Regions from separate parts of the Bacillus sp. FAU18 genome, predicted to be linked through region 2. Evidence: riboswitches for the same ligand, from Rfam matches in the RefSeq annotation. Region 2 holds a riboswitch; each other region holds the start of a gene.
The links. Region 2 has a riboswitch for thiamine pyrophosphate ahead of tenA (thiaminase II). Riboswitches for the same ligand answer to the same signal wherever they lie in the genome.
Positions count from the first base shown of each region.

Region 1: it holds a riboswitch for thiamine pyrophosphate, as region 2 does, so the genes downstream of both, thiC (phosphomethylpyrimidine synthase ThiC) here and tenA (thiaminase II) in region 2, are expected to answer to the same signal.
Region 3: it holds a riboswitch for thiamine pyrophosphate, as region 2 does, so the genes downstream of both, ylmB (N-formyl-4-amino-5-aminomethyl-2-methylpyrimidine deformylase) here and tenA (thiaminase II) in region 2, are expected to answer to the same signal.

Region 1 covers NZ_JBVYHZ010000003.1:230,324-241,064, forward strand. The annotation lists gene spo0M (sporulation control protein Spo0M) at 1-584, opposite strand, end outside; gene AC0OMU_RS01415 (hypothetical protein) at 726-929, shown strand; gene AC0OMU_RS01420 (spore coat protein) at 1,014-1,286, opposite strand; partial or broken gene AC0OMU_RS01425 (Type 1 glutamine amidotransferase-like domain-containing protein) at 1,324-2,018, shown strand; TPP riboswitch at 2,087-2,194, shown strand; gene thiC (phosphomethylpyrimidine synthase ThiC) at 2,327-4,099, shown strand; partial or broken gene AC0OMU_RS01435 (BBE domain-containing protein) at 4,139-4,327, opposite strand; gene senS (transcriptional regulator SenS) at 4,623-4,820, shown strand; gene katA (catalase KatA) at 4,847-6,298, opposite strand; gene AC0OMU_RS01450 (ABC transporter ATP-binding protein) at 6,706-7,473, shown strand; gene AC0OMU_RS01455 (aliphatic sulfonate ABC transporter substrate-binding protein) at 7,491-8,489, shown strand; gene AC0OMU_RS01460 (ABC transporter permease) at 8,486-9,316, shown strand; gene ssuD (FMNH2-dependent alkanesulfonate monooxygenase) at 9,339-10,469, shown strand; gene AC0OMU_RS01470 (hypothetical protein) at 10,572-10,741, shown strand, end outside.
Region 2 covers NZ_JBVYHZ010000003.1:516,263-527,003, reverse strand. The annotation lists gene cotY (spore coat protein CotY) at 1-137, shown strand, start outside; gene cotZ (spore coat protein CotZ) at 265-714, shown strand; partial or broken gene cotO (spore coat protein CotO) at 808-1,492, opposite strand; gene fabI (enoyl-ACP reductase FabI) at 1,593-2,369, opposite strand; gene thiD (bifunctional hydroxymethylpyrimidine kinase/phosphomethylpyrimidine kinase) at 2,505-3,320, opposite strand; gene thiF (thiazole biosynthesis adenylyltransferase ThiF) at 3,339-4,349, opposite strand; gene thiG (thiazole synthase) at 4,346-5,116, opposite strand; gene thiS (sulfur carrier protein ThiS) at 5,113-5,313, opposite strand; gene thiO (glycine oxidase ThiO) at 5,313-6,422, opposite strand; gene tenI (thiazole tautomerase TenI) at 6,406-7,023, opposite strand; gene tenA (thiaminase II) at 6,998-7,708, opposite strand; TPP riboswitch at 7,787-7,895, opposite strand; gene AC0OMU_RS02920 (monovalent cation:proton antiporter family protein) at 7,957-9,801, opposite strand; gene prpE (bis(5'-nucleosyl)-tetraphosphatase PrpE) at 10,034-10,741, shown strand, end outside.
Region 3 covers NZ_JBVYHZ010000003.1:873,020-883,760, forward strand. The annotation lists gene AC0OMU_RS04865 (bacillopeptidase F) at 1-3,536, shown strand, start outside; gene spoIIGA (sigma-E processing peptidase SpoIIGA) at 3,731-4,660, shown strand; gene sigE (RNA polymerase sporulation sigma factor SigE) at 4,723-5,442, shown strand; gene sigG (RNA polymerase sporulation sigma factor SigG) at 5,582-6,364, shown strand; gene AC0OMU_RS04885 (ABC transporter ATP-binding protein) at 6,512-7,306, shown strand; TPP riboswitch at 7,319-7,420, shown strand; gene ylmB (N-formyl-4-amino-5-aminomethyl-2-methylpyrimidine deformylase) at 7,508-8,791, shown strand; gene AC0OMU_RS04895 (YlmC/YmxH family sporulation protein) at 8,869-9,114, shown strand; gene pgeF (peptidoglycan editing factor PgeF) at 9,277-10,113, shown strand; gene AC0OMU_RS04905 (YggS family pyridoxal phosphate-dependent enzyme) at 10,120-10,741, shown strand, end outside.

The DNA.
Region 1 (10,741 bases), 290 kb from region 2:
AAAATGAGCTCTAATTCATCAAGCATCTGACGATAATATCCGGAAGTCGGAACGAATTCGAATTCTTGAACGAACGGAAGACGACGCTGGAAGTAGGGCGCTTGTTCGCAGTCTGCTTCGTTAAGACGGAAGCCCAGGTTTTCGATTGCTTCAAGCACATTTTCAATCCAAGGGTGCGCTTCAACGAAAATGCGGTCATGATCGGATTTATCGATACCGCCTTGAATGTCAAGGTCTGTCACCACGGCAACCTCTACTTTCCCTACAGTGATCGGCGTATCTAGAGGCAGAGTGAATGTGAACGGAAATTGATGCTCTTCACCAGGCTGAATGGTAAATGAACCAGTGACCCGGAAAGAATGAATTGTAGCGTATTTCCGGTGCTCTTCATCGTCTTTTACAATGACATACCGTGTGCTAAGCTGTAAATCGATATAACGGATGTCCTGAGCGATTTTTCCGCCTTTGACATGTACCGTTCCCCGTACTTCTTCTCCTGGAAAATATGCGTCTTTTTCTAAAATTGTATCTACTTTTGCAGCTCCAATTCCGGCACTTGCCGCAAGCTTTTTAAAAAATGACATGTTAGATCTTCCCCTTTTTCTTTTTTCTCAACAGATATACGTAAGAAGGAGGAAAAAAGATTCGTTTAATTCATACTTTTTTCCTATTATTCGTCTCGGCCTAGGGACAGACTAAGAATAATATTGAAAATAAAGGAGTGGATGGAAGTGAATAAAGAAAGTTTGGTTGCAGATGAATTACACAGAATGTTTTTGGCTGGTGAGCTGCAAATCACAGTAGAGGAAGATATAAACAATATTTCCGAAAGGCTGAGAAACGGCGATCTCAGTTTAGACCGATTAAGCGGTGAAGACGCGTTTATAAAAGAAACGGTAAACGAGGCTTTAAGAAGAGTGGAGCAATAAAAAAGAGACGGCATCTCATCTTTGAGATCCCGTCTCTTTTGGTGGTCTTTGCTGTAAGATAAAAGCGAATCGATTTGAAATTGCTCACCCGAGCCACCCCTTTTCTAACAGAAAATCTGACAGTTCATCTTGGAGATGAATGGCTGTATCTAATTGATCATGCAACGCTCTTCTGATGTGGGGATTTTCGGCTTCTGTTATTGCGACAGTGTATTTGTTAATGCTGGTTTTTATTGTTGTTAACAAATCAAGAATATCTTTGGGGCAAAGACTTTGTTCAATGGGAAACCACCTCCTTTGTTTTTTTAGCAGCTCCTGATAAGAAAGTATTTGGCTTTGTTTCTTGCTTCTATACAAAATGCTATAATAAGCAACAAATTTGTTGGGGGGTGTGATGATGAAGCAGATTATTGCGATGGGGGGCGGGGGTTTTTCGATGGAGCCGGATAATTTGTCCCTCGATCAATATATCCTCAATCAATCAAAACGAGAGCAGCCTCGTATTTGTTTTTTGCCGACGGCGAGCGGAGATTCCCAAAACTATATTCAGCGGTTTTATCATGCATTTCAAACACTGGATTGTGTGCCGTCTCATTTATCTTTGTTTAAGCCGCCATCAACAGATTTAGCTTCTTTTGTTATGGAAATGGACGTGATTTATGTTGGCGGGGGAAATACGCGGAATTTACTTGTGTTATGGAAAGAGTGGGGCTGGACCATATTCTCAGGGAAGCATGGAAGAACGGTGTGGTCCTAGCTGGATTAAGTGCCGGTGCGATCTGCTGGTTTGAAGAAGGGGTGACAGATTCAGCCGGACCGCTGACAGGTTTGAAAAGTTTAGGTTTTTTGCAAGGGAGCTTTTGTCCCCATTATGACGGGGAAAAGGATCGGAGACCGGCATACCACCAGTTGATATCTAACAAGTTCTTATGCAGTGGCTATGCAGCGGATGATGGGGCTGCTCTCCATTTCATAAATGATCAGCTGTTTCAAACCGTGAGTTCAAGAGCGGGTGCAAAGGCATATCGGGTGATAATGGGGGAACATGAAGTATCTGAAATCCCGTTGCCGGTCAAATATTTGGGATGAATTAGCTGAATATTTTCTATATTCCTCTTTTTTTCAGATTGGTTTTATGTTAAGATGAGGGCGAAATCAATAGTTACTGGGGGTGCCCGCTTTCGGGCTGAGAGGGAAGGTAAGCTTCTTAACCCTTTGGACCTGATCTGGTTCGTACCAGCGTGGGGAAGTAGAGGAATAGTTTTTGTTATTGTCGTGCTGGGCAATAATATGTTTCTTTCTGACTGTAACCGGGTTCATTTATATGAATCCGGTTTTTTGTGCTGGTTATGGGCTTGATTTTGTCCTTTCAAACGTAGAGAGGGGAAGGAAAAGTAATGCAAAACAATTCAGTGCAGCAAGCCAACATTTCCATTATGTCAAGTTTTTCAGGTAGCAAGAAGGTATACGTGGAGGGTTCTTCTTCGGACATCCAAGTGCCGATGAGGGAGATCCTATTGAGTCCGACGACGGGATCGTTCGGCGAAGAGGAAAACGCGCCTGTGCGTGTCTATGATACAAGCGGACCGTATACGGACCCTGGAGTAACCATTAATATTCAAGAAGGATTAAAGCCGCTCCGCCAAAAATGGATCACAGAGCGCGGTGACGTGGAAGAGTATGAAGGTCGGGCTATAAAACCAGAAGATAACGGTTATAAAAAAGCAAATCCAAACGTAAGCTACCCAGGATTAAAGCGGAAACCGCTGAGGGCGAAGGCAGGTCAAAATGTTACTCAAATGCACTATGCAAAAAAGGGGATCATTACACCTGAGATGGAATTTATCGCCATTCGTGAGCATGTGTCTCCTGAATTCGTCAGAGACGAGGTAGCCAGCGGCCGGGCGATTATTCCTTCAAACATTAATCACCCTGAAAGTGAGCCAATGATTATCGGCCGGAATTTTCATGTGAAGATTAATGCAAATATCGGGAATTCAGCGGTTACGTCATCCATTGAAGAAGAAGTGGAAAAAATGACGTGGGCCATCCGCTGGGGAGCAGATACAATGATGGATCTCTCTACCGGAAAAGATATTCATACGACGCGTGAATGGATTATCCGCAATTGCCCCGTGCCTGTGGGAACTGTTCCGATTTATCAGGCGCTTGAAAAAGTAAACGGCGTAGCGGAGGATTTAACGTGGGAGATTTATCGTGATACGCTAATCGAGCAGGCAGAGCAGGGAGTGGATTATTTTACGATTCACGCGGGTGTTTTGCTTAGGTATGTACCGCTGACTGCCAAACGGACAACTGGTATTGTGTCACGCGGGGGAGCGATTATGGCGCAGTGGTGTCTGGCTCATCATCAAGAAAGCTTTTTATACACACATTTTGAAGAAATATGTGAGATTATGAAAACGTATGATATTGCTTTCTCTCTTGGGGATGGTTTGCGTCCCGGATCAATTGCTGATGCCAATGACGAAGCGCAGTTTGCTGAATTAGAGACGCTTGGAGAGCTGACGCAAATTGCCTGGAAGCATGATGTTCAGGTGATGATTGAGGGGCCTGGACATGTTCCGATGCATAAAATCAAAGAGAACGTCGATAAACAAATGGACATTTGTAAAGAAGCGCCTTTTTACACATTGGGGCCGCTGACAACGGATATTGCCCCGGGATATGACCATATTACTTCAGCGATCGGAGCGGCGATGATCGGTTGGTACGGGACAGCAATGCTTTGTTATGTAACGCCGAAGGAGCATTTAGGGCTGCCAAACCGTGATGATGTTCGTGAAGGAGTCATTACATATAAGATTGCTGCGCACGCTGCAGACCTTGCAAAAGGGCATCCTGGGGCGCAAATCCGGGATGATGCGTTATCGAAAGCCCGTTTTGAATTCCGTTGGCGGGATCAGTTTAATCTATCTCTTGATCCAGAGAGAGCGCTTGAATACCATGATGAAACCTTGCCTGCTGAAGGAGCAAAAACCGCTCACTTTTGTTCCATGTGCGGTCCGAAATTTTGCAGCATGAGAATTTCACAGGATATTCGGGATTATGCGAAGAAAAACGATCTCAGTGAAGCAGAAGCCATAAATAAAGGATTAAAAGAAAAAGCAAAAGAGTTTGTCGATACGGGAAGCAATTTATATCAATAAAAAAGATGAAGATGGAGAATGCTCCATCTTCATTTTTTTTTAGAAAAACAGAGAGCGTCGAAGCGGCGGAATACTCTGTTCAAAGCGGAAAACATTTTCTGGATCATATTTCGTTTTGACACGGCGGAGTCGTTCAACGTTTTCGCCGTAATATGTTCTTGGCCAGTTTCTGATTTCGATATCTGGCCAATTTACGTAGTCTCCCATCGTTTCTTTCGATAGTCCGGATCATCCCGTGTTACGATACGTCCGGTCAATTTTGTCTTTTCCACACTCCCACCTCTCTTTCTCTCGTATTCTAGTTTCTCTAGCTTATGCGTTAGGGGAAAAGAGTGTATAAGGAAAAAGCGGGGATGCAATCTGATACAGTGTCAACACTCTCAAAAAAATAGTTGACAGGTCGGTATTGTATGAATTAACATGGTCAGTACAAATTTTTCAAATTTATCGCGCTGATCGGAACACCGAAGGCTCTTATCGTTTAGATAAGGGCCTTTTTTGTATGAAAAAGGAGGGATTATTGATGGGAGTCAAAAAAGAAAAGGGGAGAAAACGATTCAGGAAGCGAAAAACCTACGGGAATCAGATTTTGCCGCTTGAGCTGCTGATTGAAAAAAACAAACGAGAGATTATAAACAGCGCGGAGCTAATGGAAGAAATTTATATGAAGATTGATGAGAAGCATACGCAATGTGTAACTAAATATAAAAAAACCCGCTGATTACAGCGGGTTTTTGCATTTCTACATTAAGCATCTTTTTTAATCGGCAATCCAAGGCCTTCTGCCACGCGTTTTCCGTATTCAGGATCCGCTTTGTAGAAGTGCTCGATTTGGCGCAGCTTGATTTCTTCTTTTTCTACCGGCTTCATAGCATTAACGATATTTTCAACAAGGCGGGTACGTTCATCTTCACTCATTAAACGATACAGATCACCGGCTTGAGTGTAGTGATCGTTGTGATCGTAGCTTACGCTGTCAGCGATACCTTGTACCGGATATGCTGCTTGCTTATCCTCAGGTGACTCTTTTGGACCGCCGAAGCTGTTAGGCTCGTAATACACAGATCCGCCGCCGTTATCGTCAAAGCGCATTTGTCCATCACGCTGATAATTGTTTACTTTGTTGCGTGCGCGGTTGATTGGCAACGCTTGATGGTTTGCACCGACACGGTAGCGGTGTGCATCATGATAAGCAAACAGTCGGCCTTGAAGCATTTTATCCGGTGAAACATCAATACCGGGCACGAGTGTTCCAGGTGAAAATGTCGCTTGTTCTACCTCTGCAAAGTAGTTTTCCGGATTTCTGTCTAGAACCATGCGTCCGACCTCGATTAACGGATAGTCTTTCTGAGACCAAACTTTTGTGACATCAAACGGATCGAAACGGTACGTGTTTGCATCTTCTAAAGGCATGATTTGCACATATAGTTTCCATGCAGGATAATCACCGTTTTCGATTGCATTGAAAAGGTCTTCTGTATGGTAATCAGGGTTTTCACCGGCAATTTTTGCTGCCGTATTGACATCAAGGTTTTTCACGCCTTGTTCCGTTTTAAAGTGATATTTAATCCATACGCCTTCGCCATCGGCATTTGTCCATTTGAATGTATGGCTTCCGAAGCCGTGCATGTGGCGAAGTGTTGCAGGAATTCCGCGGTCAGACATCAGGATTGTCACTTGGTGAAGTGACTCTGGTGAAAGTGACCAGAAATCCCATACAGCCGTAGGGTTTTTCAGGTGTGTTTTTGGATCTCTTTTTTGTGTATGGATGAAATCAGGGAACTTAATCGCATCGCGGATAAAGAATACAGGCGTATTGTTGCCGACGATGTCGTAGTTTCCTTCTTCAGTATAAAATTTAACAGCAAATCCGCGCGGATCGCGAACTGTGTCAGCAGAGCCAAGTTCACCGGCAACTGTTGAGAAACGGATGAACAACGGTGTGCGTTTGCCGACTTCAGAAAGGAAAGCGGCTTTCGTGTATTTTGTTACGTCGTTTGTCACTTCAAAATATCCGTGTGCGCCTGCTCCTTTGGCGTGAACAACACGTTCAGGAACACGTTCTCGGTTGAAATGGGCCAATTTTTCGAGTAAATGTACATCTTGAATTAAAGTTGGTCCGCGAGAACCGGCAGTCATTGAGTTTTGATTATCTCCAACCGGAGCGCCCCAGCTAGTTGTCAGTTTATTTGAACTCATGTTATCACCTCTTGGAATTTATAAGAACATAATATCATCTCTAAGTAAAAAGTCAATATTATTTTATAATTATTATAAAATAGTTATCTCTATTAATCGATATCTAGTATCGAAAGTGTTGAAAAACCTTGTTGTAACAGCTTTTTATGACACTTAATAATTTTTGGAGAAATAATTTTTCCTTCTCTATTTGCGAAACAAGCAGAGTAAGTGATAAACAAGGATATCAAAAATCGTATTTAAAAAAGAGTTGACATATCGGAATAATTTGAATTAACATGTTATTCAAACAAAAAAACAATTGGGCAGCTGATCGGACCGCCGAAGGCTCTCATCTCTACAAGAACAGAGATGGGGGCCTTTTTGTTTTTTTTGAAGGCGGGGTTGGCAGAAAGAGAGGGATAAAAGTGGCTGTGACCATCAGCATCAAAGAAAAGGCATTTGTTCAAGAGGGCCGCAAAAACACGGTCTTAGAGAACATAGAATTATCAATCGCACCAGGCGAATTTCTAACGCTTATCGGACCGAGCGGGTGCGGAAAAAGCACCCTGTTAAAGATTATTGCAGGGCTTGATTCTGAATATGACGGGAGTGTTGAAATTAACGGCCGCAGCGTAACAGCTCCGGGTATTCAGCAAGGATTTATTTTTCAGGAACACCGCCTCTTTCCTTGGCTGACTGTTGAGCAGAATATTGCAGCCGACTTGAATTTGAAGGACCTAAAAGTCAAACAAAAGGTGGATGAACTGATCGAGATTGTCAGATTGAAAGGATCGGAAAAAGCATATCCGCGCGAGCTGTCAGGCGGCATGTCACAAAGAGTAGCCATCGCCCGGGCCCTTCTGCGGGAGCCTGAGGTGCTGCTTTTAGATGAACCGTTTGGTGCACTCGACGCTTTTACAAGAAAACACCTGCAGGACGTGCTGCTGGATATATGGAGGAGGAAAAAAACAACGATGATTCTCGTGACTCATGATATAGAAGAATCTGTTTATTTAGGAAATGAGCTTGCGATCCTTAAGGCCAAACCGGGGAAAATCCATAAGCTGATGCCCATTCACCTGGCGTATCCGCGGAACCGGACGACTCCGGATTTCCAAGCGATCAGACAGAAAGTGCTTTCGGAATTCGAGAAAACAGAAGATTTGGAGTACGCAGAAGGATCAGGGATATAGAAAGGGCGGAAGCGGAAATGAAAAAAGGACTCATTGTATTGGTTGCCGTTATTTTTCTGCTCGCAGGCTGTGGAGCAAATGGAGCCAGCGGTGACCACAAACAATTGAAGGAAATTCGTATTGGTATTCAGCAAAGCTTAAGCCCGCTTTTGATCGCAAAGGAAAAAGGCTGGTTCGAAGATGCATTTGAAAAAGAAGGCATCAAAGTGAAATGGGTGGAGTTTCAAAGCGGTCCGCCCCAATTTGAAGGCCTTGCGGCAGACAAACTTGATTTTTCTCAAGTCGGTAATTCGCCTGTGATCGCTGGACAGGCGGCAGGCATTGACTTTAAAGAAATCGGTTTGTCTCAGGACGGTTTGAAAGCAAACGGCATCCTTGTCAATCAAAACAGCGGCATTCAAGACGTTAAGGACTTAAAGGGGAAGAAAATTGCAGTCGCCAAAGGCAGCAGCGGGTTTGATTTTTTGTATAAAGCGCTTGATCAAGTGGGGTTGTCAGCTAACGATGTGACAATTATTCAGCTTCAGCCTGATGAAGCAGCTTCCGCATTTGAAAACGGATCTGTTGATGCCTGGTCCATTTGGGAGCCGTACTTGTCCTTAGAAACAATAAAACACGGAGCAAAAATCCTTGTGAACGGAGAAAGCACAGATTTATATTCACCGGGTTTTACTTTAGTAAGAACAAAGTTTTCAGAAGAGCATCCAGACGAAGTGGTCCGTTTTCTGAAGGTGTTTAATAAAGCCGTTGTATGGCAAAAGGAACATCTGGATGAAGCAGCGGACTTATATTCTGACATTAAAGATCTCGATAAAAAGGTCGTCGAAAATGTGCTGAAAAATACTGAACCTCTGAATGAGGTCATCAGTGACGACATTGTGAAAGCGCAGCAGGAAACAGCAGATTTTCAATTTCGAACAAAGGCGATAGATAAGAAGATTGATGTGAAAGATGTTGTCGATAACACTTTTATCAAAAAAGCATTAAAGGAACATTCCTCAGGAGGTGATCAATGATGAAAGCAGAGGCTGCGGGCTCGCTGCCCAAAACGAATGCGGAAGCGGTGCGAAAAAAGCCCGGAAGGAAGAGATACGGCTGGATGAAGGGGCTTTTACTGCCCGCTGTCATCATTGCCATCTGGCAGGTCATCGGCGGGCTGGGGGTTGTGTCCGCTACAGTGCTGCCTACACCTGTTACGATTGTTCTGACCTTTAAGGAGCTTATTTTGTCCGGCGAACTGTTCGGCCATCTGCAAATCAGCATTTATCGGGCGGCGCTTGGTTTTTTGCTTGGCGCGGGGCTTGGATTGATGATCGGGATTTTGGCCGGATTCTCCAAACGGACGGAGCTGTATCTTGATCCGTCGTTGCAAATGCTTAGAACCGTACCTCATCTGGCCGTCACGCCGCTGTTTATTTTATGGTTCGGATTTGACGAAGTATCTAAAATTTTGCTGATTGCGCTCGGTGCCTTCTTTCCTGTCTATATCAATACGTTTAACGGCATCCGCGGGGTTGACGCGAAGCTGTTTGAAGTCGCCCGGGTGCTTGAATTTAAATGGCATCAGCAGATATCCAAAGTGATATTGCCGGCAGCCCTGCCCAATATATTGCTAGGCATTCGCTTATCGCTCGGCATTGCATGGCTCGGGCTCGTTGTGGCAGAGCTGATGGGCTCAAGCTCGGGAGTCGGCTATATGATCATGGATGCGAGACAGTTTTCACAAACGAATAAAGTCTTTGCAGGGATTATCATTTTTGCAGTGGTTGGAAAGCTGACGGATTCCTTTGTCAGGATGCTTGAACGAAAGCTGTTAAAGTGGAGAAACAGCTACGAAGGATAAAAGATATAAAGGGGAGATGAATATGGAAATTCTTTGGTTTATACCGACTCATGGAGACGCGAGATATTTAGGATCTGAAAGTGATGGACGGACTGCGGATCATCTTTACTTTAAACAAGTCGCGCAGGCGGCAGACAGGCTGGGATATACAGGAGTTCTTCTGCCAACGGGAAGATCGTGCGAGGACCCGTGGCTTACAGCGTCGGCACTGGCAGGAGAAACAAAGGACTTAAAGTTTTTAGTCGCGGTAAGACCTGGTTTAATGCAGCCTTCTTTAGCAGCCAGAATGACATCCACCCTAGACCGCATTTCAGACGGCCGGCTGCTGATCAACGTTGTGGCTGGGGGCGATCCGTATGAGCTGGCAGGCGATGGCCTGTTTATCAGCCATGATGAGCGCTACGAGGCAACAGACGAATTTTTAACCGTTTGGCGGAGACTTTTGCAGGGAGAAACGGTTTCCTATGAAGGAAAGCATATAAAAGTGGAAAACAGCAATCTGCTTTTCCCGCCGCAGCAAGAGCCGCATCCGCCCATCTATTTCGGTGGTTCGTCACAGGCTGGAATTGAAGCTGCCGCAAAGCATACAGACGTGTACTTGACATGGGGTGAGCCGCCTGAACAAGTAAAAGAAAAGATAGAGAGAGTCAAAAAGCAAGCGGAAAAAGAAGGGAGGTCCGTTCGATTTGGCATTAGGCTTCATGTCATTGCTCGTGAAACTGAACAAGAGGCATGGGAAGCGGCAGAGCGCTTGATCAGCCACTTGGATGATGACACCATTGCCAAAGCGCAGGCAGCTTTGAGCCGTTACGACTCTTCAGGCCAGCAGCGGATGGCCGTCCTTCATCAAGGCGATCGGACGAAGCTTGAAATCCGCCCGAATCTGTGGGCGGGGATCGGCCTGGTCAGAGGAGGGGCAGGAACAGCTCTTGTTGGTGATCCGCAGACGATTGCCGACCGGATAGCGGAGTACCAGGCACTCGGCATAGAATCGTTTATATTCTCAGGCTATCCGCATTTAGAAGAAGCGTATTATTTTGCAGAGCTTGTATTTCCGCTTTTGCCGTTTGAAAATGATCGGACGAGAAAGCTTCAGAACAAAAGGGGAGAAGCGGTAGGAAACACTTATTTTGTCAAAGAGAAAAATGTATGAGTTTAACTAAAATACAGCCCCCGAACATGGTATGATATTCAAAAAAAGAGGGCTTTTTTTCTGAAAACATTGAGAAGCGCGGCAGTCATTTGTCTCATAGCTATGCTGTCAGCATGCGGACATTCAAAACAGATGGAAATCAAAGCGGCGGACATATCAGATCTTGAAAAAAACAGAATGGATGTCGCAGCTTCACAGGCATTCACTGCCGAAGCCGTCAATATCGGTGAAGGTATTTCTTCAGCTGACATGTACATCGAACATTATCAAAA
Region 2 (10,741 bases):
ATTTCTTCGGGCTAGAAAAAACAGATTTCTGCATTGAAGTGGATCTCGGATGCTTCTGCGCGATTCAGTGCCTGTCACCAGAGCTAGTTGACAGAACATCGCCTCATAAAGATAAAAAGCATCATCACAATGGATAAACACTTGTAAAGAGGAATCCCCTTCCAAACTCTATTACAGGTGCAAATCATTCAGCTGCTTCCAGCGTGAGGCAGCTGACTCTCCATCATTTCGCCAGTCTCAAATTTATAAGGCAGGAGGGATAATATGAGCCAGAAAACATCAAGCTGCGTGCGTGAAGCTGTAGAAAATATTGAAGAACTACAAAACGCTGTTGAAGAAGACTGCCCGACCGGCTGCCACTCTAAGCTTTTATCTGTAAGCCATTCGTTAGGCGACACAGTGCCTTTTGCAATATTTACATCAAAATCAACGCCATTAGTCGCCTTCGGAAATGTCGGCGAACTCGATAACGGCCCTTGCTTTAATACAGTATTTTTCAGGGTCGAAAGAGTGCATGGAAGCTGCGCAACACTGTCATTATTAATCGCATTTGACGAACACAAACACATTTTGGACTTCACCGATAAAGATACGGTGTGTGAAGTCTTCCGACTTGAAAAAACAAACTACTGTATTGAAGTTGACTTAGACTGCTTCTGCGCAATCAACTGCTTAAATCCTCGATTAATCAATCGTACACATCATCATCATTAATCATAAGCTGGAAAAGCTTGCAGGCCTGCAGGCTTTTCTCTAAGTAAAAAAAGCTGTCCGGCAACATCGACCGGGCAGCTTTTTTCTTTTTCGTTAAAAACCGAGCGGGTGCAAAGAGGTAATATCATCGATTGCAAGTTCGGTTGGGGCTCCGTTTCCGGTTGTGCGAAGCAGGACGGAATCATTTCTTCTTCCGACAATCACGCCCCTGTACGTTCTTCCATTGGCTTCAATCAAACAAAGCGCTCTCGGCATGTTATGAGGCAGCTTTGTTAAAAAATCAATTTTTTCATGAATAGACATCTTGCTCATCGGTTTCTTTACTTTTCTTGCCGGCGGTGCTTTTTCCTCCGCTTTGGCAGCATTATGGACAGCTTCCGGTTCTTTCTCAGGCTTCCGGGTCTCAAGTGCAGGCTCTTCCTTTTTTTTCTGCTTTCGGGGGCTCGTGTTCGACGGTTTCTTCTACGGCCTGCGGCTCTGCTTTCTGTTCCTCCTGGCTTTTTATGTTCTCTGGCTCTCTCACCTCTTGTGTTTGCTGACTCACTGGTTCGGCTGCAGGCTTTTGGTCTTCTTGCAGGACATCCTGTGCCACGGCTTCCTCCTGCTGCTTCTCATGGTAAACCGGCTTTTCCTCAGCTTTTGGCGGAGCAGGTTTGTCGGCCTTTCTTTTGATGACAATCTCCTGCATGGATGACCTTGTAGTTTCTGCATAATCCGGCTGAACAATATACATGAGCGGTTTTTTATCCGCGTTTCTTTTCTTATTAGACATCTTCATCCCTCCGATTGTGTCATATTCTATCTATATGACAGAAAGCTGAAAATCAGAAGAAATAAAAAAGCAATCCCTATTCGGGATTGCTTGATATAGTTCCAGCTTAGCGGGCAGTGATATGGAAACCTGAATCAACGTGAAGATTTTCACCTGTAATCCCGCGGGACATATCGCTGAACAAGAACGCAGCTGTATCGCCCACCTCTTCAGGTGTTGTCGTGCGGCGAAGCGGTGCACGCTCTTCGATGTCTTTTAAGATAGAGTTGAAATCGCTGATGCCTTTAGCAGATAATGTTCTGATCGGGCCAGCAGAAATGCTGTTGACGCGGATATTTTCTTTTCCTAAGTCAGCAGCTAAATATTTCACACTTGCATCAAGAGAAGCTTTTGCTACACCCATGACGTTGTAGTTTGGCATCACAAGCTCTCCGCCAAGGTACGTCAAAGTGACAATGCTTCCGCCTTCAGTCATCATCGGGCGTGCCGCTTTGACAACAGCAGTCAGAGAATATGAGCTGATGTTATGAGCCAAAAGGAAGCCGTCACGATTTGTGTTTAAGTATTCGCCGACAAGTTCTTCTTTGTTGGCAAACGCGATACAATGCGCGATACCGTGGATTACACCGACCTGCTCCTTAATGCTTGCGAAGCAAGTTTCGATTTCTGCGTCGTTTGTTACATCGCAAGGAAGGATAATGGAATCATTGCGGTCTAACGTTCCGGCAAGCTCGTGAACGGATTTCTCCAGGCGTTCACCAGCGTATGTGAAAATCAAACGTGCGCCCGCTTCATGTAAAGAACGCGCAATGCCCCAGGCGATGCTGCGTTTGTTGGCTACCCCCATCACAACAATGTTGCGGCCTTCAAGTGAAAAATTCATATGTATAAAGCCTCCTATATTTAATAAAGACATAGTATTAGTACCTGATCTTAATTCCTATCATATCATAACCTTGTCCAGATGAAAAGCGCATACCGTAGCAAACGCAAAAGAGATCACCATCAGCTGGTGATCTCATCGGCTTGTATTTAAGCTATTTCGTTTAAAAGCGAAATGGTTTGTCGGCCCGTGTCCCGACCCGATGCCAAGCGTATTTTCCACCGCTTCGCGGACAAAGTTGGCCGCAACCTCAAATGCCTGATGGATGCTGTCTCCTTTAGCCGTTTGGGCCGTTAAAGCCGCAGCAAAGGTGCAGCCTGTGCCATGCGTATGCTTCGTATTGATATAAGGATGGGTGATTTGCATAAACATGCTGCCATCAAAAAGAAGGTCAGTAATGTGATTGTCCTCAGGCTGGTGCCCGCCTTTGATAATGACATGCCGCGCACCCATCTTGACGAGCTGCTCCGCTGCTTTTTTTCGGTCATCCAGCGAGCTGATTGTCATTCCTGTCAGCGTTTCTGCTTCCGGGACATTCGGCGTAATCGCGTAGCTTCTTGGAATGAGCAACTCCTTTAAGGTGGCAACTGACTCATCACGCAGCAAGGATGCCCCGCCCTTTGCGATCATAACCGGATCAACAATTACACGATTGAATCCGTACTCGTCAATTTTTCTCGCCACTTCTTCAATCATGTCGGCATTCCAGAGCATTCCCGTTTTTACTGCATCCGGCCTCAAATCCTCAGCAACAGCGTCAATTTGCTGTCTCAACGCCTCTACAGTCAGCGGATGCACCCCATGAACGCCAAGCGTATTTTGAGCGGTTACCGCCGTAATCGCAGACATTCCGAATACATCAAGCTCTTGAAAGGTTTTAATATCAGCCTGTATCCCCGCGCCGCCGCCTGAATCTGATCCGGCGATTGTCAATGCTTTATATATACTCACTACACTACACTCCTTTTATTACCCGATCCATTTATGATAAATGGATTTTGCCCGGGCAACATCATTTGTTCCATGGATCAAAGCTCTGCCGTCCCGGAACAGCACCATTTTCATATCATCCGAGCGGCAAGAAATTAAATACGGGTTCGCAGCTACTTCAAGCCCGGCCTGTCTCAGCTGACCGGCAAGCGCTTCAAGATCCGCTTCTTTTGTAACAGATGATCTGATCTGCACCGTGTTCCTGCCGCACAATACAGCCGCTTTCGTTTGATTTTCATATGACAAAAACGGAAAATCCTTTGTGCCGCAGCTTGGGCATGCGTCATGTTTGAGACTGGCCGCTCTCACTTCTGACCGCTCGTTTTTCCACAAGTCAAAGGAGCGCAGCACCGGCTCGCACTCCTCTCCCGTCAGCAGCTTCAACGCATCTGTTACCTGAAAGACTGCTACCTGCAAAACAGCCGGACTGATGATGCCGGCTGTGTCACATGTTGCTCCGCCAATCGGAAGTGTATCGAGCAAGCAATGCAGGCAAGGAGTAGAACCCGGCACCACGGTAAAGGTGAGGCCGTAGCTCCCTACACAGGCACCGTAAAGAAAAGGAATCCCTTCCTTTACCGCAGCATCATTTACGATCAGGCGGGTTTCAAAATTATCAGCCGCATCCACAATAATCGATGCATCCCTAATCAGCTCGAAGATATTTTCTGCTGTCACATCCATGACAAGGCCGGTCACATCAACATCGCTGTTAATCGAACGGAGACGGCGCTCCGCAGCGGCTGCTTTCGGCATTTCTTTTTTGACATCATCTTCTGTATACAGCTGCTGGCGCTGGAGGTTGCTCCATTCCACATAATCTCTGTCGGCAATTTTCACAGAGCCGACTCCCGCTCTCACCAGCATTTCTGCACTGGCTGTTCCGAGCGCGCCTGCGCCGATAATCACGGCGCGCGCTTCTTTCAATTTTTTCTGGCCGGATGGGCCGATCGGAGCAAACAGCTCCTGCCTTGAATACCTGCCCGTCATACAGGAAGACCTTCTCCCGGACTGCTTGCCGTTCCGTATTGCTTAAGCGGGATTCGTCCCGCCTCATAAGAAAGGCGTCCTGCTTCCACCGCGAGCTTCATGGCACGAGCCATTTTCACAGGATCGTCAGCGCCCGATACAGCCGTATTGAGCAGTACGCCATCCGCTCCAAGCTCCATTGCGTATGCCGCATCTTTAGGCGAGCCGATTCCAGCATCCACGATGACCGGCACTTTCGCCTGTTCAATAATAAATGACAGATTCAAAGGATTTAAGATTCCTTGTCCCGATCCAATCGGAGATGCACCCGGCATGATGGCATGAACGCCGAGCTCTTCCAGCTTTCTCGCCAGCACAACGTCATCCGACGTGTACGGGAGCACAATAAAGCCTTCTTCAAGAAGCTGTTCAGACGCTTTTAATGTCTCAACAGGGTCAGGCAGCAAGGAACGGCTGCATCCGATGACTTCAACTTTAATCATGTCACAAAGGCCTGACGCTTTTGCCAGCCTTGCAATCCGAACCGCTTCTTCAGCAGTACTGGCGCCCGCTGTATTCGGCAGAAGCGTATATTTGGATAAATCAAGCTGTTCCAGAAAATTCGGCTGAGATGCTTCAAAGATGTTCATTCTCCGCACAGCAAATGTTAAAATATCAGACTCAGAAACAGCTACTGCTTCCTTTTGTATGTCAAACGATGGGTATTTCCCTGTGCCCAGCAGCAATCTTGATTGAAATGATTTTCCGCCAATTGTTAACATGCTCATCCGCCTCCTACAAAATGGACAATTTCAATGACATCACGATCACAAAGCTCAACCTCGTGATAGCGTTCTTTCCCGATTATTTCTTTATTTCTTTCCACGATAACGATTTTATTTTCAAGCTGATACGACGCCAGCAGGTCTTGAATTGTACCTGTGTCTTTTTCCCACTTCACGTCTTTACCGTTCAGCTGTAGCATCATATCTGAACCGCCTCCTTGCGATCAATTCGGAATGCGTGCAGCCAGTCTTGGTTGACCTCTTTATTCATGATGAGATCACTGATCAAAGCGCCCGTTGCGGGAGCAAGCAGGATCCCATTTCTGAAATGGCCAGCCGCAAATAAAATACGGCTGTCCTCAGGATGTCTGCCGATGTACGGTTTTCCATCCTTTGTTCCCGGCCGGAGTCCCGCCCAAAAACGATCCACCTTCATATTCTGTATAGCCGGCAGCATCGTTTTTGCTTTTTTCATAACCGATTCCAATCCGCCAAGATCCGGTGTTTCACTCCAGTCCCCCGGCTTCATTGTCGCGCCGACAACCAGTCTGCCGTTTTTTCTCGGTACGATATAGCAATGGTCATGGTAAAGCGTTTTTGTCAGCGGGATATCATCATTCCAAACGGACAGGCACTCCCCTTTTACAGGGAGAAAAGCATTGTTCAGTCCGAGCTGTTTAAAAAACATTCCGCTCCACACCCCGCTGGCAACGACAACATGATTAGCCCATACGTCTCCACTAGGGGTCTTGATGGACAGGGCTTCACCGTCACGTTCGACATGCAGGACGGGCGTATGCTCAAAAATCTCCGCCCCAAGCATTTTTGCTGCTTTCACATATGCCTTGCAAACAAAATAAGGCTCCACATGCACATCATCCTGAATAAAAGATGCACCAAAGATGTCACCAGACGCATACGGCTCTTTTTCTAACACCTCTTCTTTTGAATACCAGCTGACAGAGTCCAAATCGTCCATCTGTCTCAGCTGCAGCACATCTTCTTCAGAAAATGCAAGCTTAAACATACCGCCGTTATGCTGCCTGATATCCACACCAGATAATGCATAAAGCTCTTCTCCAAGACCTTTGTACAGACGCTGGCTGTGCATGGCGAAATCAAAAAACGCGTCACGTTCCTCGCATTCGGCATGGGCGCCCAGCATTCCGGCAGCGGCACTTGTCGTTCTGCCGCCCATTGTTCCGCTTTCAAACAATGCGGTGCTTTTGTTTTCCTTTGCCAAATGATAAGCAATCGCGGAACCGATAATTCCGCCTCCAATCACCACTGCTTCATAATGCCTTTTCATAGCGCATCTCCTTTAGCTTGCGGGAATATCGTCTGGCTGCTTCCAAGGGCTCAGCGGAAGAGAAAATTCCTGACATAACAGCAATGCCGTCTGCCCCTGCTTGTTTTACGTCTCTTAACCTGTCCGGCGTCATCCCCCCGATGGCTATAACCGGGATGGAAATCCGCTGTTTGATATCTGACAGCAAAGATACTCCTCTGCCTTCAAGACCCTTTTTGCAATCCGTTTCAAACACATGGCCGAACAGCACGTAGTCCGCGTCTTCCTTTTCTGCTTGAACCGCTTCCTCCAGTGAATGCACCGACCTCCCGATATGAAGGTGTGGAAATCTGGCTCTGACCTGCTTCGGTGAAAAGCTGCCGCTTGGCAGCTGCACGCGGTGAATAGTAGAGAAAAGCGCAATATCCACGCGCCCGTTCATCACCAGTTTTCGTTTATCTATACCGCCTTCAAAAATAAGCTCGAGCAGTTTCAGAATATCTGCCGCCGATTTTGAGCGTTCCCGAATGTGAATAAAATCAACTTCATTCTGAATCGAAATGATGGTTCTCGCTAGCTCTTCTACCGGCTTGCAGTTATCCGTTATGGCGTGAAGCTCCACATTCCTCCACCTCTTTTATGCCGCGCTCCGACCAGCCTTCTTTTTGATAGGCCATTCCCCAAAATTGATATTCATAGAAGCTGGAGATGACAAAATTCTCTTTCATCTTGGCACGCACTTCCTCCGTGCTGTTTTCCGCCAGCTCATCAAAGCGGTTGATTTGCTCCTCAACCTGTTGTCTAAACCAGTCACCGCCGTACGTCCCAATCCACTTTTGATAAATCGGATGCCCAGGATCGCAATGCAGCAATTTCTCACCAACCTCGTAATAGAGCCAGTAGCATGGCAGCAAGGCCGCTAAGATTTCAGCGAAATTCCCACTCAAAACCGAACGGTACATATGGGATGTATAAGAGTACGCCGTAGGAGACGGCTTAAACGCCTTACGCTCTTCCTCGCTGATTTCCAACAGCTCGGCAAACTCGCGATGAAGCGCCATTTCCGCCTCATATGTACCTTGGGCATGGCTTGCCATCCTCCCCGTTGTAAAAAGGTCCTTCGCATAAGCTGCGCCAAATGACTGCACCTTTGCAAAATGCGTTAAGTAATAGGAATCCTGAAGTACGTAGTATTTAAAACGGTCAATCGGAAGCGTTCCGTCACCGATTCCTTGAACGAACGGATGGACAAAGCTCCCCTCCCACCATTCTGCGGCTGCGCTGCGGCATTCTTCTGAAAACTTCACAAATCATTCCCCCTCTGAAAATAAAAAAACCACTTTCCCGCAAGGAAAAGTGGTTTGGAATTGGCATAGTAAAATAACACAAATACCGCTCCACTTCCCTACGCAGGTCTGAACCTGTTCAAGTTATGAGGGTCTAAAAGTCACACTTTTATCTCAGCCCTTATGAAGGACACCCCTAGTGGTTAAACGAATACATATTGAATTGTTCTGCACCTCTATATTAACACGAATCCTTATTTGGTCAAGATTTATCCTTCCAATGTTTTCTTAAGATCCGTTACGTATCCCCGAGATCCGGTGACAATTAAGCGATCTCCCAGTTTCAGCCTAGTATCCCCATGAGGAACGATGCTGTCCACACCTCTGAAAATCCTGACAAAGATGACGTCACCTGTTAAAGGGAATTCCCGTAAAATGACACCATCATATTTACTGTTCTCCATATTAATTTGATACAGCGAAGACTCTTGGTTCGTGAGCAGCTTCATGACGCCAGGCGCTTCTATCAGTGCGCGAAGCAGCGTTTTTGTCGACAGCAGAATAGAAAAGATGCTGATTCCCTGCTCCTTCAGAGCTGCTTCATGCTCCGGTGATCCTACGCTTGCAATGACTCTTTCTGTGCCTTTTTCTTTTGCAAGTAATGCAATGTCTGCATTCATATCTTCATTTCCTGTCGCCACAACGAGGATATCCGTTTCAAAAATGCCGAGTGATTCAAGCGTCTCGTGTTCATAGTCAGAAATTGTTTCAACAGCAAACACTGATTCTGACAGCTTTTCCTCCGCATTCTCTTGGTAGACGTGTACAACACGCACGTCATACTCTTCCTCTGGCAATTCGAGTGTAACAGGCAAAGTCATTTGATTGGCGCCGATGAACGTAATCGTCTTTTTCTCCTCCGGCTGCTCTTCCCGTTTGTATAATTTTTTAAAACAGATCGGCGTAAAAATACTTGCAATGACGGCTACTAAAATTAGCGCTCCTGACATATTTGCACTGATCACGTGAAGCTGCTGGCCGATTGTTGCAGCAGCAATCACGAGCGAAAGCGTTGATGTCAGCAAGAAACCAGACGCGAAAATGGTTCGGTTATCATACCACTTCTTTAAGTACATGACAGGAATGATTTTGCTGACTAACAGCGCCAGCAGCAGGAGCGGAATCATGATTAAAATTGTTTTATCCTGGAAAAGAGTCCAAATATCAAGCTTCACACCGACCATCACAAAGAAAATCGGTATTAAGAACCCATAACCGAATGAGTCCAGCTGCTGAACAAGTTCTTTGTTTGGCGAAAGCAGGGAAACAAGAACCCCCGCTAAGAAAGCGCCGAGAATATTTTCCGCCCCAAGTGATTCAGACAGGGCAACGAGTACAATGATTAACGTAAAAATGGCACGCGTCCCGATCTGGATCGTCCCTTTTGACATGGATTGAACAAAAGAGCGATGTTTGAAGACCCGGCCGAAAAAGTAAAGCACCACTCCGGCCGCAAACAGAATCATCAGGAGCCACATGTTTCCGCTGTCCTCTCCGTATAAAGAAGAAAAAACAGCAAGAAGAATCATCGTGGCCAAATCAGCAATAACAGCAACAAGCAAAATAATCTGCCCGATATTTGAATTCATGATCCGTTCTTCTTTTAATGTTGGAACGACAACGCCTAACGATATCGTTGAAATAATCAGGGTCATTAAAAAAGCATTTTGGATAAATCCAGCCAAGACGAACCCATAGGACAAGAGCAATGATAAAATAAAAATGCCGACAAAAATAATAGATGCCGCAGCAAACGTATTCGGCGCTTCCTTGCCATTCGGCAGGAACTGCTTTTTCTTCCCTTTCTCAAACGATGAAAAATCAATTTCAAGCCCGCTTAAAAACATTAAAAAGATAAATCCGAGCATAGAAAGTGTCTGGAGCCAGGTGTCACCCTCCACAACTAAATTAAGGCCGCTTTTCCCAATAATCAGCCCCATAATGATTTCAGCAACAACAACCGGGATGCTGAGTTTAAACCGATGCAAAAGGATGGGTGTCAAAAATGCAACGATAAGTACAACAACTAAAGATGCGACAGATGTATGCGCCATAATAAGAACCTCCTTCTTTAGATCAGGGTTATGCCAGTTCTCACTCAAAGAACAAAACCTCATTTTTAAAAAACATAACGCGATTTTAACAAGGGTGATGATGAAAAATAAAGTAATATGGTCTTAATCCTGTTTAGAAAATGATTCTTCTATAATTTGCACATAAAAGCTTGTGATGACTCACAACACTTTGCTTCATAATAAATAAAACAATCGGTAAGGAGGATACCGCATGGCTTACGATATCATCAGCGATATTCATGGCTGCTATGACGAAATGACTGCATTAATCCAGAAGCTTGGCTATACAATCAAAAATGGAGTACCTGTCCACGAAGAAGGCAGGGTGCTTGTTTTTGCCGGAGATTTAACTGACAGAGGGCCTAAATCGATAGAGGTCATCCGATTTGTAGCAGGCGCTTACGAAAAAGGCGCTGTACGTTATGTCCCGGGAAACCATTGCAATAAATTATATCGTTACTTAAAAGGAAATCCGGTAAAAGTGATGCATGGTCTCGAAACAACAGCGGCAGAGCTTGAGGAACTTTCCAAAGATGAGAGAAAAGCAGTCAGTGAACAGTTTATGAAGCTGTACGAAACAGCGCCGCTTTACGACATCTTACATAATGGAGAATTAGTTGTCGCCCATGCTGGCATAAGAGCTGACGATATCGGCAAATATACCCGCAGAGTGAAGGACTTTGTGCTTTACGGTGACGTGACGGGTGAAACATATCCGGACGGCAGACCCGTCAGACGTGATTGGGCGGCAGCCTATAATGGAAAGGCTTGGGTGGTATACGGTCATACACCTGTGAAAGAGCCTCGGAAGGTCAATCGCACCATAAACATTGATACAGGCTGCGTGTTCGGAAATCAACTGACAGGCTTTCGCTTTCCAGAAATAGAAACCGTCTCTGTTCCAAGCTCCCTGCCCTAC
Region 3 (10,741 bases), 360 kb from region 2:
TGAACTGGTATGATGCCGTAGCAGGCGAGGCAAGCCCTTATGATGATTTGGCTCATGGAACCCATGTGACAGGCACGATGGTGGGCTCTGAACCTGATGGAACAAATCAAATCGGTGTAGCGCCTGGCGCAAAATGGATTGCTGTTAAAGCGTTCTCTGAAGATGGCGGCACTGATGCTGACATTTTGGAAGCTGGTGAATGGGTTTTAGCACCAAAGGACGCGGAAGGAAATCCCCACCCGGAAATGGCTCCTGATGTTGTCAATAACTCATGGGGAGGGGGCTCTGGACTTGATGAATGGTACAGAGACATGGTCAATGCCTGGCGTGCGGCCGATATTTTCCCTGAGTTTTCAGCGGGGAATACGGATCTCTTTATTCCCGGCGGGCCTGGTTCTATCGCAAATCCGGCAAACTATCCGGAATCGTTTGCAACTGGAGCGACTGATATCAATAAAAAGCTCGCTGACTTTTCTCTTCAAGGGCCATCTCCATACGATGAAATAAAGCCAGAAATATCTGCACCGGGCGTTAATATTCGTTCATCCGTTCCCGGTCAGACATATGAGGATGGATGGGACGGCACATCAATGGCAGGGCCGCATGTATCCGCTGTTGCTGCACTGCTGAAACAGGCGAATGCCTCACTTTCTGTTGATGAGATGGAGGATATATTAACCAGCACGGCTGAACCGCTCACGGATTCAACATTTCCTGATTCACCGAATAACGGATATGGCCATGGTCTGGTGAATGCTTTTGATGCTGTATCCGCTGTTACAGATGGTTTAGGGAAAGCGGAAGGACAAGTTTCTGTAGAGGGGGATGACCAAGAGCCTCCTGTCTATCAGCATGAGAAAGTAACTGAAGCTTATGAAGGTGGCAGCCTGCCATTGACTTTGACAGCTGAAGACAATGTGAGTGTGACATCTGTAAAGCTGTCCTACAAGCTTGATCAAGGTGAATGGACAGAAATAACGGCTAAACGAATCAGCGGTGATCATCTAAAAGGAACGTATCAGGCAGAGATCCCAGACATAAAAGGAACTAAACTAAGCTATAAGTGGATGATTCACGATTTTGGCGGTCATGTCGTTTCGTCTGACGTATACGATGTAACAGTGAAACCAAGCATCACGGTGGGATATAAGCAGGACTTTGAAACTGCACCCGGCGGCTGGGTTGCGAGCGGAACAAATAATAACTGGGAATGGGGAGTTCCGTCAACTGGCCCAAATACAGCAGCATCCGGAGAAAAAGTATATGGAACGAATTTGACAGGAAATTATGCCAACTCAGCAAACATGAACCTTGTTATGCCTCCTGTTAAAGTACCTGATTCAGGAAGTCTGTTCCTTCAATTTAAAAGCTGGCACAATTTAGAGGATGATTTTGATTACGGCTACGTTTTTGTTTTGCCTGAGGGTGAAAAGAATTGGGAGCAGGCTGGTGTCTATAATGGAAAGACATCAAGCTGGACGGACGAAGAAATTGATTTATCGGCTTATAAAGGTCAAAACATTCAAGTGATGTTTAACCTTCAATCAGATGAAAGTATTAACAAAGAGGGCTGGTACATTGATGATGTAGTGCTTTCTGACAAATCAGCCGGAAAAACAGTCAAAAAGAATAAGCTAGGCGTCGAAAAGCCGTCTGGAAAGCAAAAGAAAAAGCCAGTGAATCCGAAAAAAGCTAAGCCATCTCTAAATACAGCTGTAAAAATGGAGAGTAAAGATATGCAGCCTCAAGTTTTGCCGCTCAGGGCACAAGTCAGTGTAGTGGAAACAGGAAAATCAACATATTCAGATCAATCCACAGGGCAGTACACGCTGAAGCACAAAGCGGGAGACTATACGCTTATGGCAGAAGCATATGGTTATCAGTCGAAAACACAAAAAGTATCTTTAAAGACGGATCAGACGACACAAGCTAATTTTACGTTAGAAGAGATGAAGAAGGGCACATTAAAAGGCACGGTCATCAATAAAACGACAGGAGAGCCGGTAAAAGGCGCTTCCGTTTATGTTGTAGAGGATGCTGCGGTGGAACCGGCTATGACAAACGACAAAGGCGAATATACGCTTGAAGCCTATGAAGGCGCTTATACGATTAAAGTCGCTGCACCGGGTTATTACAGTGATGAATTTTCCGTTGAGTTAAAAGGTGATGTAACAAAAGAAACTGCATTGAAGCCTTTTGTCGGTTATCCGGGTGAAATTGCATATGATGACGGAACGGCGGAGAATGCCAATTCCTATTTTGCTGCCGGTAACGGATGGGCGGTCAAAATGACGCTCGCTGACGGCAAGGACAAAGGCATGCTTACAGGAGGGCTGTTCAGATTCTGGGATACAGAGTTCCCTGATCCCGGCGGCACAGAGTTTAAGGTTGAGGTATACGATGCTACAGGAAAAGACGGAGCACCGGGCAAGAAAATTGCAGGGCCATTTAACGCGGAAGCTCTTCGCAATGGCGAGTGGACTAAGGTAGACCTCAGTTCAAAAGGGATTATGGTCGATAGAGACTTTTATCTCGTATATATCCAGTCAAAACCTGATCCGTATTCACCTGGATTGGCAATGGATGAAACCGGCCAGAATTCCGGCCGCAACTGGCAGTATATAGGTGGACAATGGGAGCCGGGTGACGAAGCAGACGGCAACTATATGATTCGCGCATTAGTTAATTATGAAGCTGCTGTACCTGAGATTACTTCACCGACAGACAAATCATACACAAATAAGGATAGCGTCACTGTAAAAGGAAAAGCTTCTCCTGGTACAACGGTACACATTTATAATGGAGAGAAAGAAGCAGGAGAAACGAAAGCTGCTGCGGATGGCACGTTCCATGCAGGCATCACACTCAACAAGGGTGAAAATGAGCTGACGGCAACTGCATCAACAGATAACGGAATAACGGATGCCTCCAGCCCGATCACGGTCACGCTTGATCAAGAAAAGCCTGAATTAACGCTGGACACTCCAAAGGATGGCGGGAAAACAAATAAAGAAACGCTGACTGTCAAAGGGGCTGTATCCGATGACAATCTGAAAGACGTCAAGGTGAATGGCAAAAAAGCAACAATAACTGATGGTTCATACTCAGCCCGTATTCTTTTGGAGAATGGAAGCAATGAAATCAAGGTGATTGCTACAGACTTAGCAGGCAACAAAACGACGAAAAAGGCTGTCATTGATGTCAACTTTGACAAGCCTATCATTTCCGGCCTAATTCCGGGAGAGGATAAAAACTTAAAAGCCGGTGAATCTGTGAAAATCGCTTTCTCAAGTGCTGAGGATTTAGATGCAACGTTTATCATTCGTATGCCGCTGACAAATGCAAGAGCGAGTGTGCAAAACGCCACCGAACTCCCGTTAAGAGAAATTTCTCCGGGAAGATATGAAGGCTATTGGACAGCCACTTCTTCTATTAAAGCAAAAGGAGCAAAAGTAGAAGTGATCGTACGAGATGATTATGGAAATGAAACAAGAAAAACTGCGAATGGAAAACTTAATATCAACACAGAAAGTTAAGTGGAAAAAAGCTGCCGTCATTGGCAGCTTTTTTATATATCCTCTCATTACAATTCCTCGACAAATTAAGCAGATTTCCCTGAAAAATTGTATTTTCCTCTCAACATTAATTGACAGACTTTCCCACAGAGCTTGCTTTATACTTATGAAGCAAGAAGGGGAACAGCGTGAGGCAAGAAAGAAAGGAGTCAGATGTGAAAATCTATTTAGATGTCATTTGGCTGTTAAACTTTTGTTTTGATGCACTTTTGCTTTTGCTCACGGCATTTATTTTAAAACGGCATGTGAAAAAAAGAAGACTGGTAGGCGGAGCGTTCATCGGTTCCAGTATTGTCCTTTTGATGTTTACTCCTTTTTCGCCGATTGTTGAACATCCGGCTGGGAAGCTAGCTTTTTCAGTTGTGATTGTGGTGGTGACATTTGGCTTTAAAAGATTTCGGTTTTTCTTTCAAAATTTGTTTTCCTTTTATTTTGCCACTTTTTTAATGGGGGGAGGAATTATCGGAGCCCATTCTTTGCTGCAGTCAAATTCTATTGTTCAAAACGGTGTCATGATTACCAATCAAACAGGGTTTGGAGACCCGATCAGCTGGTTGTTTATTGTTGCTGGCTTTCCAGCATTATGGTTTTTTTCTAAAAGAAGAATTGAAGATATTGAAACAAAAAACATTCAATATGAGGAACGAGTCAGCGTGCAGGCAGATTTGGGCAGCCAAACACTTCATGTCAGAGGCCTGATTGATTCCGGTAATCAGCTGTACGATCCTCTTACAAAAACGCCGGTAATGATCATTTACATTGATAAACTGGAGCCGATTTTCGGAACAGCCGAAACGATGATCATTCGAAACACAGACCCATTGGAAGCCATCGAACAGCTCGATGATTCCTTTCGCTTTTTAGATAAAATGAGGTTGATTCCATACAGGGGAGTTGGTCAGCAAAACCAATTTTTATTATGCGTTAAACCGGATCACGTAACGATTATGACAAAAGAAGAAATGATTTCTGCAGATAAATGTTTAATCGGCATCAGCACAACAAAGCTGTCGGCAGATGGAGAGTTTGACGCGATTATTCATCCGAAAATGCTTTCGGGCAAGGCTGTCAAACACGTTTCATAATGTTCGCAAATGTCCGTTACTTATCATACTCAAACGGCGTGACATTTAGAAGGGAGAGGAAGATGAAAAAACTGAAATTACGGTTGACGCACCTCTGGTATAAGCTGCTGATGAAACTTGGGCTGAAAAGTGATGAAGTCTATTACATAGGTGGGAGTGAAGCCTTGCCGCCTCCATTATCTAAAGATGAGGAGCAGGTTTTGTTAATGAAGCTCCCAAACGGCGATCAGGCGGCGCGCGCCATTCTAATTGAACGCAATTTGCGTCTGGTCGTATATATCGCCCGTAAATTTGAAAATACGGGAATTAATATAGAGGATTTAATCAGCATCGGTACCATCGGTCTAATCAAAGCTGTGAATACATTCAATCCAGAAAAGAAAATCAAGCTTGCTACCTATGCCTCCCGGTGTATAGAAAATGAAATCCTGATGTATTTAAGAAGAAATAACAAAATCCGTTCAGAGGTTTCCTTTGATGAACCGCTTAATATTGATTGGGACGGCAATGAGCTTTTGCTTTCTGATGTGCTCGGCACTGACGATGACATCATCACTAAAGACATAGAAGCTAACGTCGATAAAAAGCTTTTGAAAAAAGCGCTTGAACAGCTTAATGAGAGAGAAAAGCAAATCATGGAGCTGCGGTTTGGGCTTGTCGGTGAAGAAGAAAAAACCCAAAAGGATGTAGCGGATATGATGGGGATTTCTCAGTCTTATATTTCGCGGCTTGAGAAAAGAATTATAAAAAGGTTGAGAAAAGAGTTCAACAAAATGGTGTAAAAAATTTTATGGTTAGAACCCCTTGATTTTACAGGGATTTCCTGATTTCGACAGTTTTTCGGTCTGAGTGCAGTGCATATTTTTCCCACCCAAGGAGATACTTAACGTTGTACAGCAGCTCCTGTAGGGAGGGAAAAAAGTGTCGAGAAATAAAGTCGAAATCTGCGGGGTGGATACCTCCAAATTACCAGTACTCAAGAATGAAGAGATGAGAAAGCTGTTTAGGCAGCTGCAGGATGAAGGCGATGATTCAGCAAGAGAAAAGCTTGTAAACGGGAACTTGCGTCTTGTCTTAAGTGTCATTCAACGATTTAATAACAGAGGGGAGTATGTTGATGACTTATTTCAAGTCGGCTGCATCGGACTAATGAAATCCATTGATAATTTTGACCTAAGCCACAATGTTAAGTTTTCAACATACGCTGTACCTATGATTATCGGAGAGATCCGCAGGTATTTACGCGATAATAACCCGATCCGTGTATCAAGATCACTCCGGGACATCGCTTACAAGGCGCTTCAGGTAAGAGAGCGGTTAATCAGTGAGACAAGCAAGGAGCCGACTGCAGAAGACATCGCAAAAGTTCTTGAAGTACCGCATGAGGAAATTGTATTTGCGCTTGATGCCATCCAGGATCCGGTTTCTCTATTTGAACCGATCTATAACGACGGCGGAGACCCGATCTATGTGATGGACCAAATCAGTGATGAGCGCAATACAGATTCACAATGGATTGAAGAGCTGGCTTTAAAAGAGGGCATGAGAAGGCTGAACGATAGGGAAAAAATGATTTTGAGAAAGCGGTTCTTCCAAGGGAAAACCCAAATGGAAGTCGCCGAGGAAATCGGAATTTCTCAAGCGCAGGTGTCCAGACTTGAAAAAGCGGCTATCAAACAAATGAATAAAAATATTCTTCAATAATGAAAAGCCTTTAAAACGATGTTGTTTTAAAGGCTTTTCTATTGATTACGGATGGTTTACGTTTTGGAAAAAGTAAGGTATCCTAGTTCGTACAAAGTTTTATGAAAATTAAAACAATTATAAAAGGCAATAAAGAGGAGGACCACGATGATTTTGCAGCTTGACAATGTCTCACTAAAACGGAATGGGAAATGGATACTGAGAGATATTCATTGGAAGGTGGAAGAAAAGGAAAATTGGGTGCTTTACGGCCTAAATGGCGCCGGGAAGACAGCGCTGTTAAATATGCTTTGCTCATATTATTTTCCAACATCAGGCGAGATGCAGGTGCTTGGTCATGAATTTGGCAAAACAGAGCTTGGGGAAAAGCTCAGACGTAAAATTGGCCTCGTCTCAGCAGCTCTTCAGCAAAAATTGTATCCGGCAGATTCAGCCTTTGAAATTGCTTTGAGCGGAGCTTACGCTTCGATTGGGTTATATGAAACGCCAAGTAAGGAAACCAGGGAAAAAGCGATTGGTTTGTTAGAGGACTTGGGAGCAATTGAATATGCCGATCGCCGCTATGAAACCCTTTCTCAAGGGGAAAAACAAAGAGCGTTGATTGCTAGAGCACTAATGGCCGATCCGGAGTTGCTGATACTGGATGAACCAGTCACAGGGCTGGATTTTATTGCCCGGGAAAAGTTGTTAGATACGATTACATACATTGCAAACAAAGAAAATGCACCATCTATCCTTTATGTGACTCATCATGCTGAAGAAATTTTGCCTGTCTTTGATAAAGCCCTTTTATTAAAACAGGGAGAGGTCTTTGGATCCGGAGAAATAAAGGAAATGCTTACTGATCAAGTACTTTCCGCTTTTTTTGATACGCCAATCCATGTATTATGGAATCAGGATCGGCCGTTTTTAACAAGAGCTGAGCCGATAACGAATGCCTGACAAACATATATAGATTCATCCTAGGGGTGCTTTGCGAAGCTGAGAGAGACTTTGTCTCAACCCTTTTGACCTGATCTGGATCATGCCAGCGGAGGGAAGCGGTGAAAAGCGGAGTACATCGGACTCCGTTTGTTTTTATTAAGCCGTTTCATCACTTTTGAAACGGCTTTTTTGATTTTAAAGAATAGGAGCGGATTTACATTGGACCAACAAATAGACTCTTTGCAAAAAAAAGTGGAAGAACAAAAGGAGGAGCTTATTCAGCTTGCTAAAACACTGATTTCTTATCAAACACCCGCCCCGCCTGCAAGAAATACAGAGGGCATTCAGTCATGGATTGCGGGATTTTTAAATGAATTGGGATTCTCGATCGACAAATGGGATGTGTACCCTGGAGATCCCAATGTTGTAGGGAAGCTAAAGGGAACAGATTCAGCAGATTATTACAGCCTGATCATTAATGGTCATGTAGATGTGGCAGAGGTAAAAGAGGATGAAGGATGGGAGCACAATCCGTTTCATCCAATTGAAAAAAACGGTCTCTTAATCGGGCGAGGCGCTTCCGATATGAAGGGCGGAATGGCTTGTGTGCTGTTTGCTGTCAAATTAATTCGTGAAGCCGGCATTGAGCTTCCCGGTGATCTGATTCTGCAATCGGTTATTGGAGAGGAAGTTGGAGAAGCTGGCACACTTGAATGCTGCAAGAGGGGCTACCACGCTGATTTTGCAATTGTCGCGGATACGAGCGATATGCATATTCAAGGCCAAGGCGGTGTCATTACAGGCTGGATCGAAATCAAAAGCAGTCAAACATTTCATGATGGAACGAGACGGAATATGATCCACGCAGGCGGAGGAACATTCGGAGCAAGCGCAATTGAAAAAATGGCGAAAATCATTGCGGGGCTCGGTGAACTTGAGCGCCACTGGTCTATTATGAAAAGTTATCCCGGTTTTAAACCAGGCACAAATACGATTAACCCGGCTGTTATAGAAGGCGGCAGACATGCGGCTTTTATAGCGGACGAATGCCGGCTGTGGATCACAGTCCATTTTTATCCGAATGAAACCCATGACCAAGTGGCAGCGGAAATAGAAGATTACGTCAATCGGCTGAGTGACAGTGATATTTGGCTTAGGGAAAACCGCCCTGTATTCAAGTGGGGAGGCTCATCTATGATAGAAGACAGAGGAGAAATTTTTCCGGCATTGGAAGTTGACCCTGGCCACCCAGGCGTCTTAGAGCTAACTGCCTCTCATCAGAAAGTGAAACGGGAGTGTCCAATTATTGACGTTTCTCAATCAGTTACAGATGGCGGATGGCTGTATGATGCCGGTATTCCATGCGTAATATACGGTCCTGGAGATCTGCACAATGCACACTCTGTGAACGAGAAGGTATCGATTGAGCAGCTAGTAGAGTATACAAAAATTATACTCGATTTTATCATCAGCTGGTGCAGCCGGAAAAAAGCAATGACATGAAAATTTCTTCTTGCTGACAAGGTTCAGCCTGCCCGTTCATATACTTGAACAAAAGGACGGAAAAAGGACGTGATGGAATGATCAGCATTTCAGAATTTCAGGTAAAGGATGTCGTCAATGTCTCAAACGGAAAAAAGCTGGGGAGTATTGGTGATATTGATATCAATGTGACTACTGGAAAAATTCAGGCGATCATACTCGGAGGAAATGGGAAAGTTCTCGGATTTTTTGGAAAAGAAGAGGAATTGGTCATTCCATGGCGAAATATAGTAAAAATCGGGGAAGATGTAATCTTGGTCCGATTAAGTGAACCGCATGCATAAACCTGCTTGTCTGCCGCAGATTGGCAAATGCCGGAAGTCTCGATTCTTCCGGCACATTTCATTTAGAAATATGCAAATCGGCGCTCAACGAATGCAGTAAGATGTGGTAAAATAAGTGGGAAATTCCGCTTTTTTAAATGTTTGTCGAAAGGTTGGATCATCATGAATACATATCACCCATTCAGTCTTACCACACCCTCGACACTCATGATACAAGACTGGGCTCAAACGAATCAAAACAACAAAGAGGTCATTGCCGGATTTACGACAAAAAACGGCGGTGTCAGCCAAAAGCCTTTTGAATCGTTAAATACAGGATTGCACGTTCATGACAAAGATGCAGATGTAGTTAAAAATCGTGAATATATTGCCGATATGTTTAATACTGATTTGCAGTCTTGGGTATTCGCTGATCAGACACATGATAATCGCGTTCAGAAAGTGACGCAGAGGGATAGGGGAAAAGGCGCCCGTGAGTATCACACGGCTCTAAAAGCAACGGACGGGCTCTATACAAATGAAAAAAATGTATTTTTAGCATTATGCTTTGCTGATTGTGTGCCTCTTTTCTTTTATGATCCGGTTAAGTCGCTTGTCGGAGTCGCCCATGCCGGGTGGAAAGGCACCGTCAAACAGATTGGCAGAGAAATGGTGAAGCAATGGACTGAGAAGGAAGGTTCAAATCCCTCAGATATTTACGCTGTTATTGGCCCGTCTATCAGCGGTGCATGCTATACGGTAGACGACCGCGTCATGGATGCTGTCCGCGCATTGCCGGTTTCAGCAGACCTTGCCGTTAATCAGACGGCAAAGGCACAATATCAGCTTGATCTGAAAGAGCTGAACCGTCTTATACTGATGGACAGCGGTTTGGCAAGTGAACAAATTTCTGTCAGCGGTTTATGCACGGAAAGCGAGCCGTCTCTTTTCTATTCTCACCGCCGCGATCAGGGGAAAACTGGACGGATGATGTCCTTTATCGGAATGAAGGAGGCATAAAAGATCTTGCGTGTTGTTGATAATTTACGACATATAAACGAACGAATAAACGAAGCATGTAACAGATCGGGCCGCAGCTCCGATGAAGTTACGGTTATTGCAGTCACTAAATATGTATCGCCTGAAAGAGCACAGGAGGCAGTAGATGCTGGCATCACCTGCCTCGGAGAGAATCGGGATGCGGAACTGCTCCGCAAACAGGAATTGATAAAAGGGAATCCGGAATGGCATTTTATCGGCAGTCTGCAATCAAGAAAAGCAAAATCTGTCGTCAATTCGGTTTCCTATATCCATTCCCTAGACCGGCTCTCATTAGCGAAAGAAATTGAAAAACGGGCTGAAGGTACTGTACGATGCTTTGTGCAGGTCAATACCTCTCTTGAGCCTTCTAAACACGGCATGAAAAAAGAAGAAGTCATTCCATTCATACAGGAGCTTTCCGGTTTCGAACATATCCTTGTTGCCGGGCTGATGACAATGGCTCCGCTGACTGATGATCAAGATCAGATCAGAAGCTGTTTCAGGTCGCTGAGAGAACTCCGTGACCAGGTTCAGAAGCTGAACCAGCCGAACGCTCCGTGTACTGAACTGTCGATGGGCATGTCAAATGATTTTGAAATTGCAATTG